DNA from 4 places in the Pseudarthrobacter sp. LT1 genome. Region 3 is predicted to be linked to each of the others. Evidence: riboswitches for the same ligand, from Rfam matches in the RefSeq annotation. Region 3 holds a riboswitch; each other region holds the start of a gene.
The links. Region 3 has a riboswitch for S-adenosylmethionine ahead of VIK36_RS19975 (DUF1737 domain-containing protein). Riboswitches for the same ligand answer to the same signal wherever they lie in the genome.

Region 1 (5,233 bases), 1.3 Mb from region 3:
TCCGTGCGGGCGCAGGACGCGCGCCAGCTCGGTGCTTGCCGCGAGGGGGTCGCACCAGTGCCACGCCTGGGCAACAGTGACGACGTCGAAGGCAGCGTCGGGAAGGCCTGTCGCCTCGGCAGTCCCCGGCGCAGCCGTGGCGGCGGGGCAGTGGGCCTTCAGCTGGGCGAGCATGTCCGCAGAGGGGTCGACGGCGGTGACGTTCAGCCCCATGGCCAGCAGCAACGCGGTGAACTTTCCCGTACCCGCGCCCACGTCCAGGGCGTCATGGGCTCCGGCCGGTACCAGCCACCGTGCAGATTCCGCAGGGTAGCCGGGCCGGACGCGCTGGTAGTGGCGGCCGCCGTCCTGGAAGCTCTGCCCGAGCTCCGTGCGCCGGCCGTGATCAAGCCTGGGGCCACCCCGAACCACGCGTGGCCTCCTTCTGGTGCTGCCTGCGGATGTCCTTCGAATTTACCGCATGCCCGGCATCAGCAGGCAGTCGCCGCCCCGCCGCTCAGTCGTCGAGGCAGGGGGCTGCGCCGGCCGTCCCGGGAGTGTTGGGCGCCCAGTGCGGGTAGGTGCGGAAATCGTTGGCGGGCACCCAGCGGCCCGCGTCCACCACGTAGTCCCATCCCAGTCCGTTGCTGCGCAGTGTCCGGATGCCGGTGAGGAGGCGTTCGGCGTCCTCCAGCCGCGAACCCACGCCGAAACTTGCCCGGAGGGAACCGGACGGCAGGCCCAGGCGCTTCAGCAGGGGGTGGGCGCAGAAGCGTCCGTCGCGCAGGCCCACCCCGTGCTCTGCGGAAAGGTAGGCGGCCACCAGCCCTGCGTCGTAGCCCTCGACCGAGAAGTTGACCACGCCGATGGTGTCCGTTTCCGGGTTGGTGTCCTTGAAGATCTGGTGGACGGTGACGCCGTCGATGTCCTGCAGGCCCTCCACCAGGAAAGACCTGATCGCTGACTCGTGGGCATGCCACCGGTCCTGGTCGAGTTCGGCGATGACCTGGGTGGCGCGGGCCAGGGTGGCGGCGCCGAGGACGTTCGGCGAGCCCCCCTCATGGCGGGCCGGCCCGGTGGCCCAGCTGACGCCGTCGAGCCGTGCTTCCTTGACCGCCCCGCCGCCGGCGAGGTGCGGGACGCCGGTGTCCAGCCAGTCGGGACGTCCCACCAGGACACCCGCGCCGAACGGCGCGTACAGCTTGTGGCCGGAAAAGGCGAGGTAGTCGACGCCGTCCGCGCTGATGTCCACCCGGCGGTGCGGAGCGAGCTGGGCCGCGTCCACCACGATCCGGGCACCGTGCTGGTGGGCCAGCGCGGCCAGGGCCCGGATGGGAAGAATCTCGCCGGTGACGTTGGAGGCGCCGGTGACCGCCAGCAGGCTGACTCCGCCCTGCTCCAGTTCGGTCCGGACGGCGTCCAGGGTGCCCGCCACCGTGTCGGCGGCAACGATGCTGCGGTGCGGAACCCCCTGCCACGGCAGGAGGTTGGCATGGTGTTCGATGTCCAGGTAGAGGACTTCGCCGTCATGCCGGCCGTTGGTGGCAGGCAGGCAGCCGGCCAGGAGGTTCAGCGAATCGGTGGTGTTGCGGGTGAAGATGACCGAATCGTCCGGCCGGCCGCCCACGAAGTCCCGGACAATGCTGCGTGCGTTCTCGTAAACGGACGTGCTGATCTGGGACGCGTAGCCGGCCCCCCGGTGGACGCTCGCGTAGTAGGGCAGGATCTCGTTCAGGTAGGCGGAGACCACGGAGAGCGCCGGAGCGGATGCGCCGTAGTCAAGGTTCGCGTACCGGATGTGGCCGCCGGAAATCAGCGGTGCCTGGATTTCGGCGCCCGTGACGGCAGCAAGGGGACGGCCGGCAACGGCGTGGCGATCGCCGGCAATGCGGCCTTCGGCAATGGCGGGTTGGGGGGAGACGGTGGCAGTTGTCACAGAGACCTCACTTGAATACAGGACTCCGGCATAGGGAATCCGCGCTTGCCGCATCCACTCCGGACCGGCCTGGTCGTCACCCGGGGCACCCCGCCGCGAATGGAGGGTTGCCGGCCAGCAAACCGGGGTTTTGCGCTGGCACTCGTGACCTGCATAAAAGCGTAGGACATGGGGCGGCCAGGATTGAAGCCGCGGCAATTGTTAAGGGCTTTATTACGCAATATCGAATAAACGACGCCGGACACCCCCGTCTGGAGGTGTCCTGCGTCGCAATGTTCGTTTAAGGGGGCAAATCGTGGCAGTTACAGCAGGTCGTCCAAATACGGGTTGAGGCGGTGCAGCACCTCTGAGTGCAGGATCGAGTTGGTGGCCAGCGCGTTCCCGCCGAACGGTCCGTCCTCGCCTTCGAGGGAGGTGAACCGGCCGCCCGCCTCAACGACGATCGGCACCAGCGCAGCCATGTCGTAGAGGTTGAGCTCCGGTTCGCAGGCGATGTCCACGGAGCCCTCTGCCACCATGCAGTACGACCAGAAATCACCGTAGGCCCGGGTCCGCCAGACGTCCTCGGTCAGCCCAAGGAATTCGTCGAGGTTTCCGCGTTCCTTCCAGCCGGTCAGGCTGGAGTAGGAGAGGGAGGCGTCGGAGAGGCTGGACACGTTCGAGACCCGCAGCCGGGTAGCAGCTGCCAGGGACCGGCCCATGTACGCGCCCATGCCCTTTGCCGCCCACCAGCGCTTGCCGAGGGCCGGGGCGCTGACCACGCCCACCACGGGCTCGCCTTCGTCCACCAGGGCGATCAGCGTGGCCCAGACCGGGACGCCCCGGACAAAGTTTTTCGTCCCGTCAATGGGATCGATGATCCAGCGCCGTGAACCGTGCCCGGTGCTGCCGAATTCCTCGCCCAGGACGGCATCGCGTGGCCGCGAGCGGGAGAGCTGGCCGCGGATGGCCTCCTCGGCTGCCTTGTCGGCGTCGGTGACGGGCGTCAGGTCCGGCTTGGTCTCAACGTGGAGGTCCAGGGCCTTGAAGCGGCCCATGGTCTGGTCATCCACGGAGTCGGCCAGGACATGGGCCAGGCGCAGGTCATCGTTGTAGCTCGAAGCGGGTTGGATCATGGTTACAAACTACCGTCTGCGGACGTTTCTGCCGGGAGAACGCGTCAGTTGACGCTGCCGAGCTCTTTGGTTTCCTGTGCTTCCATGCGGGGGTCAGCGCCGAGCAGCCGCCGGAGCGATGCCAGGCGTGCCGGGCCGGTGGGACCTGCGTGCCCGCCTGCCACCCAGTCGTCCAGGCCGCAGTTCACCGCGTTTACAGTGTGCTTGCAGCCGCGTTCACAGTTTTCGATGCCGGGGGAGAGGTCGGGAAAAGAGCGCAGGATCCGGTCCGGGTCCACGTGTGCCAGTCCGAAGGAACGGATGCCGGGGGTATCAATGATCCAGCTGCCGGCCGGCGCGTCTGCCAGGCGCAGGGCCAGGGCTGACGACGACGTGTGGCGGCCGCGCCCGGTGACCGCGTTTACTCCACCTGTGGCCCGCTCGGCACCGGTCAGCGCGTTCACCATGGTGGACTTGCCCACGCCGGAGTGCCCCAGCATTACGGTGACCTTGCCGTCGAGGTGGTCGCGCAGGGCGGCGACCGCAGCGCTGTCCAGCCTTGCCGAGAGGCCGTCGTCGGACCTTGCGTCGATCCCCGAGGCTCGAGCATCCGCAGTCCGGCTGATGATCACTGGGAAGTCCAGATGGGTGTAGTTGGACAGCAACTCCGCAGGATCCTTGACGTCGGCCTTGGTGACCAGCAGGATCGGCTCGATTCCGGCGTCGTAGGCAGCCACCAGGGCGCGATCGATGAACCCGGTTCGCGGCTCCGGGTTGGCGGCCGCCACCACAATCACCAGTTGGTCGGCGTTGGCCACGACGGCCCGCTCAACGGGGTCGGTGTCGTCGGCGCTGCGGCGCAGGAGGGTATGGCGGTCCTGGATCTTTACCAGTCGGGCAAGCGTGTCCGGGGCCCCGGACACGTCCCCCACGAGCGAGACGAAGTCGCCGGCCACCACGGGCGAGCGGCGCAGTTCGCGGGCGCGCGCTGCGATGACAACGCGCTCGTTGTCCGAGTCTTCGCCCACCACTGCCGTGTACCGTCCGCGGTCCACCGTGATGATCCGACCGGTCACGGCATCGTCATGGCTGGGCCGGTCCTTGGTCCGGGGCCGGGAACCTTTCTTGCTGGGGCGGATCCGGACGTCTGATTCGTCCCAGGAATCAGTGCTCCGCGCCACTGCCGCGCCCTTCCGGCCCCGGCGCCCCGGCCGCATCCTGGGCCAGCATGCTTGCCCAGAGCTGCGGGAAGTCGGGCATGGTCTTGGCTGTGGTGGCGATGTCCTCCACCTGGACGCCGTCCACGGCTAGTCCCAGGATTGCCCCCGCGGTGGCCATGCGGTGGTCGGCATAGCTGTGGACGACGCCGGCGTGCAGCCGTGCGGGGCGGATCACCAGTCCGTCGTCGGTCTCCTCGGCGTCACCGCCGAGCCGGTTGATTTCCGCCACCAGGGCGGCAAGCCGGTCTGTTTCGTGGCCGCGGAGGTGTGCGATCCCGGTAAGCCGGGATGGGCCGGTGGCCAGGGCACAGAGCGCCGCCACCGTGGGGGCCAGTTCGCTGGTGTCCGCGAAGTCGCCGCCCTTGATCTCCGGGCCGCCGGTGACGGTGAGGAGGCCGTCTTCCAGGGTGACGGTGGCACCCATGCTTGCCAGGATATTGCGCCACAGGTCGCCCACCTGCTGGGTTTCCGTGGGCCAGTTCGGGATCCGGACCGTGCCCCGCGTGGCCAAGGCCGCTGCCAGGAACGGCCCGGCATTGGAGAGGTCCTGTTCGATCCGCTGGTCGAAGGCCCGGATCGGGCCCGGCGCCACCACCCAGTGGTTGGGGACGGAGTCGTCCACGGACACGCCTGCGCCCCGCAGGACAGCCACCGTCATGTTGATGTGGTCAAGGCTGGGGACGGGCTTCCCCACGTGTTCCAGGTGCAGGCCTTCGTCGAACCTGGCGCCCACCAGCAGGAGCGCGGAAACGAACTGGGAGGAGGCGCTGGCATCGATCACCAGGTGGCCGCCGCGGACGGCGCCGGTGCCCTGCACCACGAACGGGAGCGACGACGGGGCGCTGCCGTCTTCGGCGGAAACGGCCACGCCCAGGGCTTTGAGGGCTTCGATGATGGTCCCCATGGGACGCTTCCGGGCATGCGGATCGCCGTCGAACACGCTGGCTCCGTTACGGAGCGCCGCGAGCGGCGGGACGAACCGCATGACGGTGCCGGCAAGCCCA
Region 2 (5,233 bases), 1.9 Mb from region 3:
TTCGTCCCCGTGCTGCCAGGTGATTTTGAGCGCCAGCTGCCCATCTGGGCTGTTGCAAGGCCGGAGTCGCTCCGGTCAGCGCGGGTGCAGGCCGTGATCGCGGCCCTGAAGGACGAGGTGAAGGAGCGCTCGTTGCTGCTCGCCGCGTGAGGAGCCGGGACGACGGGGAGAATCGGGACCGACGGTTCAAGCCTGACAGTTCAGGCCTGGAAGAGCCGCCGCACTACCTCCCCCGCTGCGAGCGCATCAAGGCCCTCATTGATCTCGCTGAGTGGCCGGGTGTCGGTGTGCAGCAGCTCAACCGGCAGTTTGCCCTCCCGCCAGTACCCGAGGTACCTGGGGATGTCCCGCGCTGGAACGGCGTCACCCATGTAGGAGCCCAGCAGCCGCTTGCCGGCGCCGGCGAACTGCAGGGCCGGTACCGTCAACTCCGCGGACGGGTGGGGCAGGCCCACGGAGACCACGGCGCCACCCCTGGTGACCCGCTCCAGGCAGGACGCGATCACACCGGCCGAGCCCACCGCCTCGATGGCGACGTCAACGCCGTCACCGGCTGCTTCCTCAATCAACCGCCCCGCGTCCTCCGGCGTCCCCACCGCGGTGGCCCCGGCGTCGCGGGCCAGCTGGTGCTTCCCCCGGTTGGGATCGATGGCGATCACACTGGCGGCCCCGGCGAGGCGGGCTGCCATCACGGCGGAAAGGCCCACCGCTCCCAGGCCGAAGACTGCCACGGACTGGCCTGGGCCGACTCCGGCGGTGTTGAACACCGATCCCATTCCGGTGAGCACGGCGCAACCAAACATCGCCGCGACGGTGTCCGGGACGTCGTCGTCAATCACCACCACTGATTCCCGCGCTACCACAGCGTAATCAGCGAAGGCGGAAACGCCCAGGTGGTGGTTGATCCGCTCCCCCGCGGGCGTCCGCAAGAGTGCCGGACCATGGAGCAGGTCTCCGGATCCATTCACCTCAGCTGCCCTGTGGCAGAGCGCGGGCCTGCCGGAAAGGCAGGCCCGGCACTGGCCGCAGCTGGGCACGAAGACCAGAACCACATGGTCGCCCACGGACACGTCGGAGACGCCGTCGCCAACGGACACCACCCGCCCCACGGCCTCGTGTCCCAGGGCCATGGGAAGGGGCCGGACGCGCGACCCGTCCACCACGGAAAGGTCCGAATGGCACAGGCTCGAGTAGGTGATGGAAACTCCGAGCTCACCGGCGCGCGGCTCCGGCTGATCCAGCTCCTGCACCAGCAGGGGCCGGGACTCGGCGTAGCTCTGTTTGCCCTCGGCGCCGGCCGGGGCGGGAACGGTGGAATAGAGGACGGCGGCTTTCATGGGCCTACTTCTTGCTGGCAGCGAGCAGGTCTGCCGTGCCCTTGGCGTCGGCCGCGTCAACGTCGTGCAGCGAGATGCCCCGGGTTTCCTTCAGGAAGAAGACCGCGACGGCGGTGATGGCACATGCGATGAGCAGGTACACCGCCACCGGGACGGAGGACTTGTACGTTCCCAGCAGGGAGGCTGCGATGATCGGCGCCAGCGAGCCCGCCACGATGGACGTCACCTGGTACCCCAGGGAGACACCGGAGTACCGCATCCGGGTGGGGAACATTTCCGCCATGATGGCGGGCTGCCCGGCATACATGAAGGCGTGGAACACCAGGCCGATCATGATGGCCGCCAGGATGATGACATCGTTCTTGGTGTCCATCATGGGGAAGGCAAAGAAACCCCAGGTGGCACCCATGATGGCGCCGGCCATGTAGACGGGCTTGCGGCCGAAGCGGTCCGACAGCTTGCCCACCATGGGAACCACCGCGAAGTGGACGGCGTGCGCAAGGAGCAGCAGCAGCAGGATCCGCGTGGTGTCAGCCTGCACCACGGTCTTAAGGTAGGTGATGGAGAACGTGACCACCAGGTAGTACAGGATGTTTTCCGCGAAGCGCAGGCCCATGGCGGTGAAGACCCCCCGCGGGTAGCGCCGGAACACCTCGGCCACGCCGTAACCCTTGTGGCCCGCCTCCACCTCTTTGCGGGCCTCCAGGAAGATGGGGGCGTCGTTGACCTTGGTGCGGATGTAGTAGCCGATCAGGACGATCACGGCGGAGAGCCAGAACGCCACGCGCCAGCCCCAGCCCAGGAACGCCTCCTGCGTCAGCGTGGAGGAGAGGACGAACAGCACGGCCGTGGCCAGCAGGTTGCCGAGCGGCACTGCCGATTGCGGCCAGCTGGCCCAGAAACCGCGTGACTTGCTGGGGCTGTGCTCTGCGACGAGGAGGACGGCGCCGCCCCACTCCCCGCCCACGGCAAAGCCCTGGGCGAACCGCAGGAAGACCAGCAGCGTGGGGGCCCAGTAGCCGATCTGTCCGAAGGTGGGCAGGCAGCCCATCAGGAAGGTGGAGACGCCCACCAGGATGATGCTCAGCTGCAGCAGCTGCTTGCGGCCGAACTTATCGCCGAAGTGGCCAAAGACGATGCCGCCGATGGGGCGTGCGACGAAACCGACGGCGTAGGTGAGGAAGGCGGCGATGATGCCGTCCAGTTCCGTCCCGGCGTTGGGGAAGAAGGCCTTCCCGAAAACCAGGGTGGCGGCCGATGCGTAGAGGAAGAATTCATACCATTCCACGACGGTGCCGGCCATGGAAGCCGTCACCACTTTCTTAAGGCCTGAGGCCTTGACGTCGGTTTCCTCTGTACGCCTTGCGGCGGAGCTTTCCGTACTCATTCGAACTCCTTCGGCGTCGTCGTCGACACCACGGGGACCAGTCAATGGCAGACGGGTGTGATGCACACCACGAAAGCCGGATTCGATGAGTATGGTCTGCCTGCGGTGCAACCTCAACGCCGATTAGTGCAGAAGGCATCTGCAGGAATGCACATTACCGGCTGTGCGCCAGGCGGCGCCTAGACCAGGAAGCTGCTCCGCAGCCGGCCGCCCAACTGCCCGATCTCGGTGAGGAACCCGTCGTGCCCGATCGGCGCCTGGATGACATGGACGTCCACGTCGCCGGGCAGGGCCTGGGCCAGTTCGTGGGACTGCGATGGGAAGTACAGCCTGTCCGAGTCCACCGCGGCCACGAAGAACCGTGCCGTGGAGGTGGCCAGGGCTTCGGCCAAAGTTCCCCGCCCCCGGCACACATCGTGGCTCATCAGCGCCTCGGTCAGGGCGATATAGCTGTTGGCATCGAAGCGCTTCACCAGCTTGTTCCCTTGGTGGTCCAGGTAGCTTTCCACCTGGTAGCGGCCGCGGGAGGCGAGAATTTCCCCCTGCAGGGGCGATTCGGGAGCCTGGGATGCCCGGCCAAAGCGGCCTTCCAGTTCCGCGGCCGACCGGTAGGTGATGTGGGCGATGCGCCGGGCAAGTGCCAGCCCGTCTTCCGGACACGGACCGCCGTAGTAGTCCCCGCCGTTGAAGTTGGGGTCCTGCCGGATGGCCAGCGTCTGGGCCTGCGCGAAAGCAATCTGTTCGGCAGTGCTGGCGGCTCCCACGGAGATCACGGCGCAGCGCTGCACCCTCTCCGGGTACGTCACCGCCCATTCCAGGGCGCGGGCGCCACCCATCGACCCGCCAAGGACGGCGAACCAGCTCTTGATGCCCAGCTGGTCCGCCAGCCTGGCTTCAGCAACAGTGCTGTCGCGCAGCGTGACGAGGGGAAACCTGGAGCCCCAGGGCTTTCCGTCAGGCGCGAGGGATGACGGGCCGGTGGATCCGTAGCAGCCACCGACAATGTTGATGGACACCACGAAGAAGCGGTCCGTGTCCACGGGAGCGCCGGGGCCGGCCAGCTGTTCCCACCAGCCTTCTTCGTCGGTGTCGCCGCGGGTCACGTGGGTGCTGCCGGTCAGCGCGTGCTCGATCAGGATGGCGTTGCTGGCGTCCGCGTTGAGCGTCCCCCAGGTTTCATAGGCCAGGGTGACATCCGGGAGGTATCCCCCGGCCTCGAGTTCCAGTCCCCCGATGGAGGCGTAACGGACAATTCCATGTTCGGGAATGGTGGTTCGGGCGACGGTAACCGTCATGGCAAGACCTCTTCTACGCGCTTGCCTGCCGTCGTCTGACCGGCAGGCCAGGTCCTCACCCGGGGCACCCCACCGCGGATGGAGGGTTGCCGGCCAGCAAGCCGGGGCTGTCACTGGCACTCATGACCTGGTTCGAGTGTACGAAACACCCCCCACTCCAGGCCAAGAGTATGACTGGTTGTGACTTCCCGGCTTGCCGGCCGGCACATGCTGCGTCCTCGTGTTTGGGGCTACTGGTTGGCGCCCTTGGCGGCCCGGAAGCCTGCCTCCAGGTCGGCGAGGATGTCGTCGATGTGCTCCAGGCCGACGGAAAGCCGGACCAGGCCCGGGTGAACGCCGGCTACAACCTGCTGCTCCGGCGAAAGCTGGCTGTGCGTGGTCGACGCCGGGTGGATGACCAGGGAGCGGACGTCGCCGATGTTGGCCACGTGGGAATGCAGCTCCAGGGCGTCGACGAAGCGCTTGCCCGCCTCTGCCCCGCCGGCCAGGTTGAAGGCCACGACGGCGCCCGTCCCCTTGGGTCCGTACTTGCGGCCACGCTCGTACCAGGGGCTGGAGGGAAGCCCCGCGTAGGCGACGGATTCGACGTCGTCCCTTGCCTCCAGCCAGCGCGCCACTTCCGTGGCGTTCGCAACGTGGCGCTCCACCCGCAGGCTCAACGTCTCCAGGCCCTGGGAAATCAGGAACGCGTTGAAGGGCGAGACGGCCGAGCCCAGGTCGCGCAGCAACTGCACCCGGGCTTTGAGGATGTAGGAGAGGTTGGCGCCGAGCGCGCCGCCTTCACCGAGGTCGCGTGCGTAGACCAGGCCGTTGTACGTCGGGTCCGGGGTGTTGAAGCCGGGGAACCGTTCCGGATCCTTGCCGAAATCGAACTTGCCGGAATCGACGATGACACCGGCGATGGCGGAGCCGTGGCCGCCAAGGTATTTGGTGGCCGAGTGGATCACAATGTCTGCTCCCCACTCCAGCGGGCGGATCAGGTAGGGGGTTGAAAGGGTGTTGTCCACGATCAGGGGCACGCCCGCCTGGTGGGCCACCTGGGAGATGCCCTCGATGTCCAGGACGTCCTGGCGCGGGTTGGAGACCACTTCACCGAAGAAGAGCTTGGTGTTGGGCTGGACGGCATCGCGCCACTGGTCCAGGTTGTCCGGATCGGCTACGAAGGTCACCGAGATGCCGAACTTCTTCAGCGTGTGGGCGAACAGGTTGTAGGT
Region 3 (5,233 bases):
TGAGTCCTGGTGTTCGGCGTTGTAGTGCCGTCCCGTGGGTGAGGTCCAGCCGGGTGGTTCATTCTTGTTGGCCCGGTCCGGTGTCCATCTGCTGTGGTGTTTGAGCCGGTGGTGCTTAGGGCAGAGCTGTGCCAAGTTACTGGTTCCAGTGGTGCCGCTGTGTTCCCACGCTTGCAGGTGGTCGGTGTCGTTGTCGGGGGTGCGGTTGGTGCAGCCGGGGAAGGTGCATTTGGTGTCGCGCATCCTGATCCAGCGTTTGATGGCTGCGGTGAGCCGGTAGTTTTTGCGGCCGATTTCCAGTGGTGCCCCGTCGCGGGGGTCGACGAGGACCCGGTAGAAGGAGTCCGCCCCACCGGCGACGAGTTTGCGGGCCATGGACGCCGGGATTGGTCCGAAGCCGTCCAGTACGGCGGGTTCGTCGGTCACTCCGAGGAGGGCGAACACGGGCACGGTGACCAGGACGTCGGCCCGCGGGGTAGGGACTTCGCTGAGTTCAGTGGCAGTTCCAGCCCCCAGCAGCAGGGATGCTGCGATGTCGGGGCGGAGCTGGGTGAGGGCTCTTCGTCGGGGCCTTGGAGTCCGCGGGCGGTGGCGGTGGTCCGGTTCCAGATGGTGCGCGCGGTGTCCCCGGGCATGTAGAGGGAGATCCAGGCCATGCCATCCCGGTCGGGGGTGTATTCCATCCGCCGATCCGCCACACCCTTTGCATGGCGCTTCTCGATCGATTCCGGATGGTGGCGTTCCCGCCACCCGCGGACCTTGGCCCGGAACCGTGACGGGACGAGTTCGCCGGGGGCGGCACCCCGGGCCGGGTTCGGCGCAGCCGGGTCGAAGAAGTGCGTCACCAGGGACGCCGCGCCCCCGGAGGTGAGGCCTTCGGTTTCGTCAGCAATGATGCGGGCGTGCTGCCACGACATCGCGCCCGCGGCCAAGGCGTTCATGACGGGCGGCAGGGAGCAGATCCGCCGTGACTGCTCCACCAATGCCCCTGCTGCGCCGGAGCTGATGGTCAGGACTCCGGAGATCTCCTCGACCACCGACATGTCCGCGTACGTGCGGTCCTGCACGGAGGCGTCCGGCGGGGTCACGGCTTGCTGGAACTCCACTCCCTCAGCGACGTCCCGTGCCTTCACCGCAGCGAGCTGCGCCTCCAGCCGAGCCAAAAGCTCCAGTCGTTCCAGACGGATCTCATACCGCCGCTGCAACACATCCACACCGGCACAAGCACCGGCCCCGGCAGCAAGGAAAGAGTCCTCACTGTTCAGCGAATCGAGGGCGGCAACAGAGGCATCGATTGACGCCAGCACCACCCCGACACCACCGCTGATTCCCATACCGACATCATCCAACGAGGCACTGACATCGTATTTGGCCGCCACGGATTACTTTTTGGGTGGCATGAGCCTCCTGCGGCCGGCTCGGGAACTTCAGGTGCAAGGAACCCATGCAACTGTGGGGCGACCGTGACACACTCCGGCGCGTGACGCCGTCGTACGCCTTCGAAGCTGAACTTTGATACCGCATTTCCCCCGGCCAGAGGGTCCACATACTGCTGGAAACTCAGGCAGGACCAGCCGCCGCTAGATCTGCTTCAGCGCCTGCTCCAGGTCGCGGAGGAGGTCCTCCGGGTCCTCGAGCCCCACCGAGAGCCGGACCACGCCGTCACTCAGGCCGATGGCGGCCCGCCCCTCCGGGCCCATCGCCCGGTGGGTAGTGGTGGCGGGGTGCGTGATCAGGGACTTTGCATCACCGAGGTTGTTGGAGATATCGATGATCCGCAGCCCGTCCAGCAGCGCAAACGCCGCTTCCTTGCCCGTGCGTCCGCCGGAAGGAGCGAGCTCGAAGGTAAGGACCGTGCCACCGGCACTCATCTGCTTTGCCGCCAGCCCGTACTGCGGGTGCGACTTCAGGAGCGGGTACTTCACCCAGCCCACCGCCGGCTGTTCCTCCAGCCATTCTGCCAGCCGAAGGGCGGTCGCCGAGGAGTGGTTGACGCGCAGGCCCATGGTCTCCAGGCCCTTGGTCAGAACCCAGGCGTTGAAAGCGGAAAGCGCGGGGCCGGTGTGCCGCATCAGCTGCTTCACCGGTCCGTCGATGAATTCCTTGGTGCCCAGGATGGCACCACCCATCACCCTGCCCTGCCCGTCGATGTGCTTGGTGCCGGAGTAGACGATCACGTCGGCGCCGAGGTCCCCGCAGCGCTGCAGCAGGGGAGTGGCAAAGACGTTGTCCGCCACCACGGTGGCCCCGGCCGCATGCGCCAGTTCACTGACGGCTGCGATGTCCACGATCTCCTGCATGGGGTTCGACGGGGACTCGAAGAAGACGGCGGTGGTGGGCTTGGACAGGGCTTCGCGCCACTGGTCCAGGTCCGGCCCGTCCACGAAGACCGTTTCCACGCCCCAACGGGGCAGGATCTCATTCAGGATCACAAAGCACGAACCGAACAGTGACCGGGCGGCCACCACCCGGTCACCGGCAGCCAGCAGGGCACCCAGCGCGGTGAACACGGCGGACATGCCCGACGCCGTCGCGAAGCATGCTTCGGCGCCTTCCAGCAGCCTGAGCCGTTCCTGGAAGGTGGCCACGGACGGGTTGCCGTAGCGGGAGTAGACAAAGCGCTCGTCCTCGCCGGTGAAGGCGCGTTCAGCTGCCGCGGCTGATTCGTAGACGAACCCGGAGTTCAGGAAGATGGCCTCGGATGTTTCCTGGAAGTTGGAGCGGTCCAGGCCTCCGCGGACTGCCTGGGTGTCGGGGTTCCAGCCGGGGGCGTCTGGGTTGAAGGCCACTTAGTTCTTTCCGAGGTTGGTGGGGAGGCCGCGGTTCTTCCAGCCATTGACGGTCCGCTCGCCGTAGCGGTCGGGCTCGCCTTCGAAGCCCTCCAGCACGCTGTACGCGGTGAAGCCGGCCTGGGTGGCGGCAGTTGCGGCCGCGATGGACCGCTGGCCGGAACGGCACAGGAACAGCAGTTCCGCGTGGGGATCCTCCGGCGCCTGCTCCTGCAGGTCCTTGACGAAGTCGGGGTTGGGGATACCGCCGGGAAAGGTCCACTGGATGAACAGGGGATCGTTGTCCGTGGCTTTGGTGTCCGGGATGCCGATGTGGGCCCATTCGCCCTCGGTGCGGACGTCCACCAGGATGGCGCCCTGCTCCAGCTTGGCCCAGGCTTCCTGCGGCGTCAGGTCTCCGGCGTAGCTCATGCGTGACCCTCGCCGTCGAACTCGCCCTCAAATTCGGCATCATGCTGGTCCACGGCGGTCGCCACGGCGGCATCAGCTGAGGCGATGGCGGCCGGAAGGACGATTGCCTGCGCAACGATGACGGTGGTGCCGTTGAAGGTTGCCGCCGGGCTGCCGTGCAGGACATAGCCGTCGGCGAGTGCAGCGGAGATCCGCTCACAGAATTCACGGTTGTCCGCGCCGGTAATCAGGCGGTAGGACAGTTTTTCGTCAGGGGCGGGTGCGTCGGACACGACGGATCTCCTTCTTTCACGCTTGCAGCTCGAATCGGTCGATATGCCGAGTATTCACCTGAGGCACCCCGCCGCGAAAGGGAGGGTTGCCGACCGGCAAGTCAGGGCTTTGCACCGGTACTCATTACTCCCCAAAAACGTAACACCTGCCGCGCCCCGCCGCATCGCCGCCGTCGTCATGTTCCGTAATTGAGCCGTCCGCGACACGGCACGGGTAATGCCCGCGGGCCGATAAAGTTCTTACCGGGGGGCGCCGCCCCGTATCCAGAGCAATGAGTACCGGGGGGTCCTTGTCAGCATGCGGGCACACGTATCGCACCACCACGCCGCCATCCGGCGGAACCGTCCGCGTTCCATCGCAGCCTTTTTCGCCGCGGCCATCATCGCCCTCCTGGCCCTGGTGGTCCCGGCCGGACCGGCGCACGCCGCGCCTGCTGCACCGGACAAGGGCAAGCCCTGGCTGGGGGCGGTCCTCGAGTGGGGTGAGGATACGGCTGCGGGCTTCAGTGACCGGCTGGGCGCCAGCCCTGCCGTCTTCGGCCATGACATCACCATTCCCTACCGCGAATCGGAGCGGAACGACATGGACGGCTTCCTGCAGCAGACTGCTGCCAAAGGCGCCCACGCCCTGCTCACGGTGAAGCCGTCGGTGCCCCTGGACCAGCTCGGCACGGCCGAGGCGGAAGCGTTCGCAGCACAAGTGCGCGACCTGGCGTCGGGGTTCAAAGGCCAACTGCTGGTCCGGTTCGCCCCCGATATGAATACCGGCTGGGTGGCATGGGGCCAGCAGCCGGCCACGTACCGGCAGGCCTTCCAGGCCGTGGCGGCAGCCTTCAAGAAGTACGACGGCGGCCGGGCCGCCATGGTGTGGGCGCCCTACCTGGGCAAGGACTACCCCTTTGAACGGAACCGGAATGCCCCGGAGCCGGGAAGCGAGGGGTTCTCCCTCCTGGATACGAATGGGGACGGGGCCTGGAACGGAAGCGACAGCGCCTATGCTCCCTATTACCCCGGCGATGACGCCGTGGACTGGGTGGGCCTGACCGCCTATCACGACGACACTTCCGGCGGGGCCGCCGTCAACACCACGCCGCGTCCCGGTGAACTCCAGGAGATGCTGACGGCATCCGGCAGCGAAAACTTCTACGGCACCTACGCCGAGGGACGCAAAAAGCCATTCCTCCTCCAGACCTCGGCCTTCTACAGCCCTGCGTCCGGTGGGGCACCCGAGGCGGACATCAAGACGGGCTGGTGGGACCAGGTGGTGGCCACTGCCACGTCACCCGCTTTCGCCGGGACGGCCGCCGTGGTGTGGGACGAACGGACCAGCACGCGGGATACCGGCGTGGCAAGCATCAGCTGGCTGCTCACGGGAAGCCCGGATATTGCCAAGGCCGCCCTGGACAGGCTGAAGGCATCGCCGATGGTCACCGGACCTGTCACGGATGTGGCGTCCACAGGCACCTTCGTGCGGGCCAACACGCTTTCCGGCGCCGCCCCCTGGACCGTTGGTGCCGCCATGATCATCCTCCTGGTGGCCCTGTGGCAGGTTCCCCGCCGGATCAACACCGCCACGTCCTGGAGCTACCAGGACCCTTCCACCAGGGATTCGCGGGTGGACCTGCTGCGCGGACTGGCCATTGTCTTTGTGGTGGTCAATCACCTGGGCATGGCCTCACTGTTCCAGCTGCTCACCCAGGAGGCGGTGGGCTTCGTGTCAGGCGCGGAGCTCTTCGTGCTGTTCTCCGGCCTGGTGGTCGG
Region 4 (5,233 bases), 1.0 Mb from region 3:
GTGTTCCACGGCGGCTCCGGCTCCTCCGACCAGGAAATCGCCGACGCCGTCTCCTACGGCGTGATCAAGATGAACATCGACACCGACACCCAGTACGCCTACACGCGTCCGGTGGCTGACCACATGTTCAAGAACTACGACGGCGTCCTGAAGGTCGACGGCGAAGTGGGCAACAAGAAGACCTACGACCCCCGTGTCTGGGGCGCCTCCGCCGAAGCCGGCCTGGCAGCCCGCGTGGTGGAAGCCACCAAGCAGCTCGGTTCGGCCGGAAAGACCTTCTAGATGTCGGACGAGTTCCGCCGGAACCTGATGGGGCCGGAGCCCACGCTCCTGCCTGCCGAAACCGAGGTGTACGGGCAGCTGGAGGCCGGCCACGAGGCATTGGACCTGGTGGCCAAGCACCCCACGTCCTCCCTGCTGTGGGCCGTGCTCGCCGAAGAGGCGTGGGCGGAGGGCCGGGTCATCGACTCCTACGCCTACTCCCGGGTGGGCTACCACCGCGGCCTGGACTCGCTGCGCCGCAATGGCTGGCGCGGCGTCGGGCCCATCCCGTGGGAGCACGAGCCCAACCGCGGATTCCTGCGGGCCCTCTACTCCCTGGGCAGGGCTTCGTCTGCCATCGGCGAGGCTGACGAGCCGGAGCGGATCGAAAAGTTCCTCAACGACTCGGACCCCACGGCGAAGGCAGCCATCGAGGGCAAGTAAGTCCCTACCGCCTCCCTGGCTTCGCTTCGCTGAGCCAGGGAACCCTCGGCGGCGGAGGCCCCTGGATACGACGACGGCGGGTGGTTACCTTTCCTGGAAAGGTGACCACCCGCCGTCGGTCGTTTAAGGCTTGGCGATTCCGGTGCGTGCCATGGCGTCGGCGTAGGCCGCGCGCATGTCCTCGAGGTACTCCTCCTGGCGCGCCGGGGAACCGGCGAAGGCGCGGCCGCTCAGTGACCGGACCTTGTAGGTCTTCAGGCCGCGGCGCCACAGCAGGGGCACTTCGGTCTTCAGCAGCAGGTTGGCCAGGCGGTTGGCCTCGGTGCCGTGCGCCACGATGACCGAGGCGCGGGGCACCAGTGCCAGGAACTTCAGCAGCGGCTTCAGGCCTGCCTGGATCTGGTCGGGAGTGAACTTGCCGTTGGCCTCACCGGGGACGTGCCACGGGTGGACGTTCCACGGCATCACGAACTCGGGGCGCAGGCCCAGCTTCCACTGCAGGCCAAGCATGCGGGTCGCGGCATCCTGGTCCCCGGCCGTGATGAACCCGGACGGGTCCGCCTCGCCAATGTTGGAGAACAGGCTGATGATGCGGCATTCCTCCACGTCGTGCATGGGATCCACGTAGGGGACCACGGTTCCGGGCTTGGTCTCCCGAAGGGAATCACACAGCTCGTTAACGGCAGCAACGCTGGGGTCGTAGCGGCGGCTCATGAGCTGTTCGTGGAATGTTTCGGGTGCCAGGGCTGTCATGAAGTGCTGGTTCTCCTGCGGGGATTGGCGTTGCTGCCGCCACGGAAATGGGCACGCGGGGGCGCGACACATCAGCGGCGGTTGATTGGGGTGGGCCGATTCCTGGTCGGCCTTACCCAGTTTAGCAAGCCCCGGGAAACGAAACGCCGGTCCCGTGCACCTGATTCAGCCAGGGCACGGAACCGGCGGGTTTTTGCTTCGCCTCCCGCAGCTACCAGAGGCGGCTGGTGGCCCGGCGGGCGCCCTCGCCGAGGGCCTCCAGCTTGGCGAAGGCGATCTGCGGGTGGACCCGGCCGCCCAGGCCGCAGTCGGTGGAGGCGATGACATTCTCGCGGCCCACGACGTCGGCAAAGCGGACAATGCGGTCTGCCACCAGGTCCGGGTGTTCCACCACGTTGGTGGCGTGCGAGACGACGCCCGGGATGATCACCTTGCCCTCGGGGAGCTTGGTGTCCTCCCATACCCGCCATTCGTGTTCGTGCCGGACGTTGGCCGCTTCGAAGGAGTATGCGCCGGCGTTGACCTGCAGCACCGAGCCGACGATGTCGGCGAACGGGATGTCCGTGGTGTGCGGGCCGTGCCAGGAACCCCAGCAGACGTGCAGCCGGATCTGTTCCTGGGGCAGGTCGCGGAGGGCCCAGTTGGTGGCCTCGACGCGCAGCTGGATGAACTTCAGGTAGTCCTCCAGGGATGGCTCGGGATTGATCTGGTCCCAGCTCTCGGCCAGGGACGGATCATCGAGCTGCACGGTGAGGCCGGCATCGATGATCGCCTTGTATTCCTCCCGCATGGCATCCGCGCACGCGTAGACGAGTTCCTCATCCGACGTGTAGTACTCGTTGGCCACGCGGGCGCAGGAGCCGGGGGAGAGGGACGCTACGAAGCCGTCCGACAACCCGGCGGCGGCGAGGCCGGTCTTCAGGTTCCTGATGTCCGACGCCACCAGGTCCTGGCCCGTGTAGGTCAGGGGTCCGGCGATCTTGGGCTGCGTGACGCTCTTGCGGTGGGACAGGATGCCCGAAGAGGGATCGTTGTAGGCCTCGTTGAACGCCTGCCGGTCCCGCCGGTCCGGGAAGGAAGTCAGGACGATGTTGCCGGGGGAAGAGCGGTGCACCTGCGCATCGGCCCAGCGGTCCACATTCGTCGGCTCCAGGCCGCCCAGCCGTGCGAAGGAGTAGTTCCACCAGGCACCGTAGTCCACGGAACTGGACATCGTGTGCCCGTATTCGCCGTCGTTGGGGATGTCGATGCCGAGGTCCTTCTGGCGCTGGACCACCTCCACCACGGAGGCCTCCAGGAGTTCCAGGAACTCAGGGGTGACGCCGTCGGTTTCCTTGGCGGCATTGGCCGCGATGAGTTCCGGGGTGCGGGGCAAGGATCCTGCGTGGGTGACGCGGATGTGGTCGGTGTTCAGGGACATGCTGGAATCTTCCTTTCCATCGGTCCTGGCAGTAGCACCTTCGGCCGGCAGGAAGCCTGCGGGGCCGTGGTTGCTGCGGCGTCATCGAGCCAGGTCTCTCGGCCGCTCCGGATGGTTCACTCTCACATAAATCCAGATGCCTGCCCCGGGGCAAGTCTGCTCCGCTTTATGTCGCGGCGGTCGCGTCTGAGGCTTCCCTGCCGAAAACAGCATGCTTACAGCTTTTGTTCAGGTTATTGACAGGTTTCGTTAAGCTTGGTTGGCTGAGGTCACATACCGCCGCCCGCGATGGAGCTGGCCGGCGCACCCCGATGCACTCGAAAGAGGTAACGCACTGTGAAGAAATCCCTGGCAAATTTCGGGACCCTTGCCGTCTCCGGCGCCCTGGCGCTGGCCGTCGTCGCAGGACCCGCCCCGCTGGCGCACGCGGTAGGCGAAGGCCCCAACTACGACGGCAACGGCCAGATCACCACGTCCAAGCTCGCCACGTACGAACAGATGGTTTCGTTCCTGAAGGACCAGGACGCCCGCCAGCCGGCAATGGAGCTGGAGGTCATCGGGCAGACGGTCAAGGGGCGCGACATCCACCTGGTCAAGTACATTTCGGACCCGGCCAAGCCCACCATCCTGTACCTGACCCAGCAGCATGGCAACGAGCAGCTCACCACCGAGGGCGCCATGGAGTTCATCAAGCACCTGGGGACCGGCAAATCCGCGGACATCCTCAAAGGTGTGAACATCCTGGTGGTGCCTATGCTCAATGCGGACGGCGCCATGGGCGACGTGAACTTCTCCCTGGACAATTACCTTGCCAAGGGGGACCGCCACCTCACCCGCTACAACGCCGAGGGCGTGGACCTGAACCGCGACCATGTGGCCAAGATCCAGCCGGAGACCCAGGCGCTGCACAACAACGTCATGCGCAAATACCGGATCGACTACATGATCGACCTGCACCACCAGGGCACCCGGGCGGAGCGTGACGGCAAGCTGGTATCCGGCTCCATCCTGTACCCCACCACCCCCAACGCCGACCCCGCCGTCGTCGAAAAATCCAAGCAGCTCGGCGCGGTGGTCTTCAACAACGTCGACTCCACCGGCTGGGGACACCTGGGCAAGTACCAGGGCGGCAGTGCCGAAACCATCAGCCGCAACGGCATCTCCGTGGAGTACGGCATCGCCACCCTGCTCTTCGAGATGCGCGGCATGTCGGACCACTACCTGGACGGCTATGCACTTGGGCAGCGCAGCAACGGCTACCTGATCAAGCAGACCGTCACCACGCTGACCTCCACGGCCGCGGCCATCGCGGACGGGTCCATTGCCGACGCCGACACCTCCTTCTGGAACACGCTCGCCGAACAGACGTCCCGGCCCGCCGGGGAGGCTGAGGACGAATAGACGGCACCGCCCGCCGCGGCCTTTTGGCAGAAAGGGCCGCGGCGGGCCACAAACAGTGGACAAAGTGCCCTATCGGCTAAACTTGGGTGGTAAGAGCCCCGGAACTCTTGCTTCGCTGCGCCGTGCTGCGGCTGTGCGAAGGCCGGTATGTTCGGGGCATTCTCATGAACGGCGCTGCATGGGCCCGCCACCTGGTGGCCGGCCCGGGCAGTCCGAACGAATGGGGGAGGATCCCATGCCAGCAATTGTGATCGTAGGAGCCCAGTGGGGCGACGAAGGAAAAGGCAAGGCTACCGACCTGCTGGGCGGCCGTGTTGACTACGTCGTCAAGCCCAACGGCGGCAACAACGCCGGGCACACCGTCGTCGTAGGCGGTGAAAAGTACGAACTCAAGCTGCTGCCGGCCGGCATTCTCAGCCCCAACGCTGTTCCCATCATCGGCAACGGCTGCGTGGTGAACCTTGAGGCCCTCTTCCAGGAAATCGACGGACTCCAGGCGCGCGGCGCCGACACCTCAAAACTGCGAGTCTCCGCCAACGCCCACCTGGTGGCCCCGTACCACCAGGTGCTGGACAAGGTGACCGAACGCTTCCTCGGCAGCCGCGCCATCGGCACCACCGGCCGCGGCATTGGCCCCGCCTACATGGACAAGGTGGCACGGCTGGGCATCCGCGTCCAGGACGTCTTCGACGAATCCATCCTCCGCCAGAAGGTGGAAGGCTCGCTGCGCCAGAAGAACGAACTCCTGGTCAAGGTCTACAACCGCCGCAGCGTTGTGGTGGACGAGATCGTGGAGTACTTCCTGTCCTTCGCCGAGCGGCTCCGCCCGCTGGTCATCGACAGCACCCTGGTCCTGAACACCGCGCTGGACGAGGGCAAGGTAGTCCTGATGGAGGGCGGCCAGGCGACGTTCCTGGACGTGGACCACGGCACCTACCCGTTCGTGACGTCCTC

Region 1: linked by a shared signal. The riboswitch ahead of VIK36_RS13825 (aminotransferase class V-fold PLP-dependent enzyme) and the one ahead of VIK36_RS19975 (DUF1737 domain-containing protein) in region 3 are both predicted to bind S-adenosylmethionine.
Region 2: linked by a shared signal. The riboswitch ahead of metX (homoserine O-acetyltransferase MetX) and the one ahead of VIK36_RS19975 (DUF1737 domain-containing protein) in region 3 are both predicted to bind S-adenosylmethionine.
Region 4: linked by a shared signal. The riboswitch ahead of VIK36_RS02950 (cobalamin-independent methionine synthase II family protein) and the one ahead of VIK36_RS19975 (DUF1737 domain-containing protein) in region 3 are both predicted to bind S-adenosylmethionine.

Annotation. Positions count from the first base shown of each region.
Region 1 is NZ_CP141830.1:2,939,289-2,944,521, reverse strand. Features, by position in the region: gene VIK36_RS13830 (class I SAM-dependent methyltransferase) at 1-411, opposite strand, end outside; gene VIK36_RS13825 (aminotransferase class V-fold PLP-dependent enzyme) at 497-1,915, opposite strand; SAM riboswitch class IV at 1,952-2,065, opposite strand; gene hisN (histidinol-phosphatase) at 2,218-3,030, opposite strand; gene VIK36_RS13815 (ribosome small subunit-dependent GTPase A) at 3,075-4,190, opposite strand; gene aroA (3-phosphoshikimate 1-carboxyvinyltransferase) at 4,174-5,233, opposite strand, start outside.
Region 2 is NZ_CP141830.1:1,541,668-1,546,900, reverse strand. Features, by position in the region: gene VIK36_RS07240 (LysR family transcriptional regulator) at 1-150, shown strand, start outside; gene VIK36_RS07235 (alcohol dehydrogenase catalytic domain-containing protein) at 201-1,337, opposite strand; gene VIK36_RS07230 (MFS transporter) at 1,342-2,724, opposite strand; gene metX (homoserine O-acetyltransferase MetX) at 2,904-4,019, opposite strand; SAM riboswitch class IV at 4,032-4,147, opposite strand; gene VIK36_RS07220 (bifunctional o-acetylhomoserine/o-acetylserine sulfhydrylase) at 4,250-5,233, opposite strand, start outside.
Region 3 is NZ_CP141830.1:4,242,883-4,248,115, reverse strand. Features, by position in the region: partial or broken gene VIK36_RS19990 (DUF222 domain-containing protein) at 1-1,334, opposite strand, end outside; gene VIK36_RS19985 (O-succinylhomoserine sulfhydrylase) at 1,581-2,789, opposite strand; gene VIK36_RS19980 (rhodanese-like domain-containing protein) at 2,790-3,200, opposite strand; gene VIK36_RS19975 (DUF1737 domain-containing protein) at 3,197-3,472, opposite strand; SAM riboswitch class IV at 3,486-3,601, opposite strand; gene opgC (OpgC domain-containing protein) at 3,771-5,233, shown strand, end outside.
Region 4 is NZ_CP141830.1:600,319-605,551, forward strand. Features, by position in the region: gene fbaA (class II fructose-bisphosphate aldolase) at 1-282, shown strand, start outside; gene VIK36_RS02940 (DUF3151 domain-containing protein) at 283-705, shown strand; gene VIK36_RS02945 (uracil-DNA glycosylase) at 829-1,458, opposite strand; gene VIK36_RS02950 (cobalamin-independent methionine synthase II family protein) at 1,670-2,878, opposite strand; SAM riboswitch class I at 2,892-2,996, opposite strand; gene VIK36_RS02955 (M14 family zinc carboxypeptidase) at 3,215-4,279, shown strand; gene VIK36_RS02960 (adenylosuccinate synthase) at 4,515-5,233, shown strand, end outside.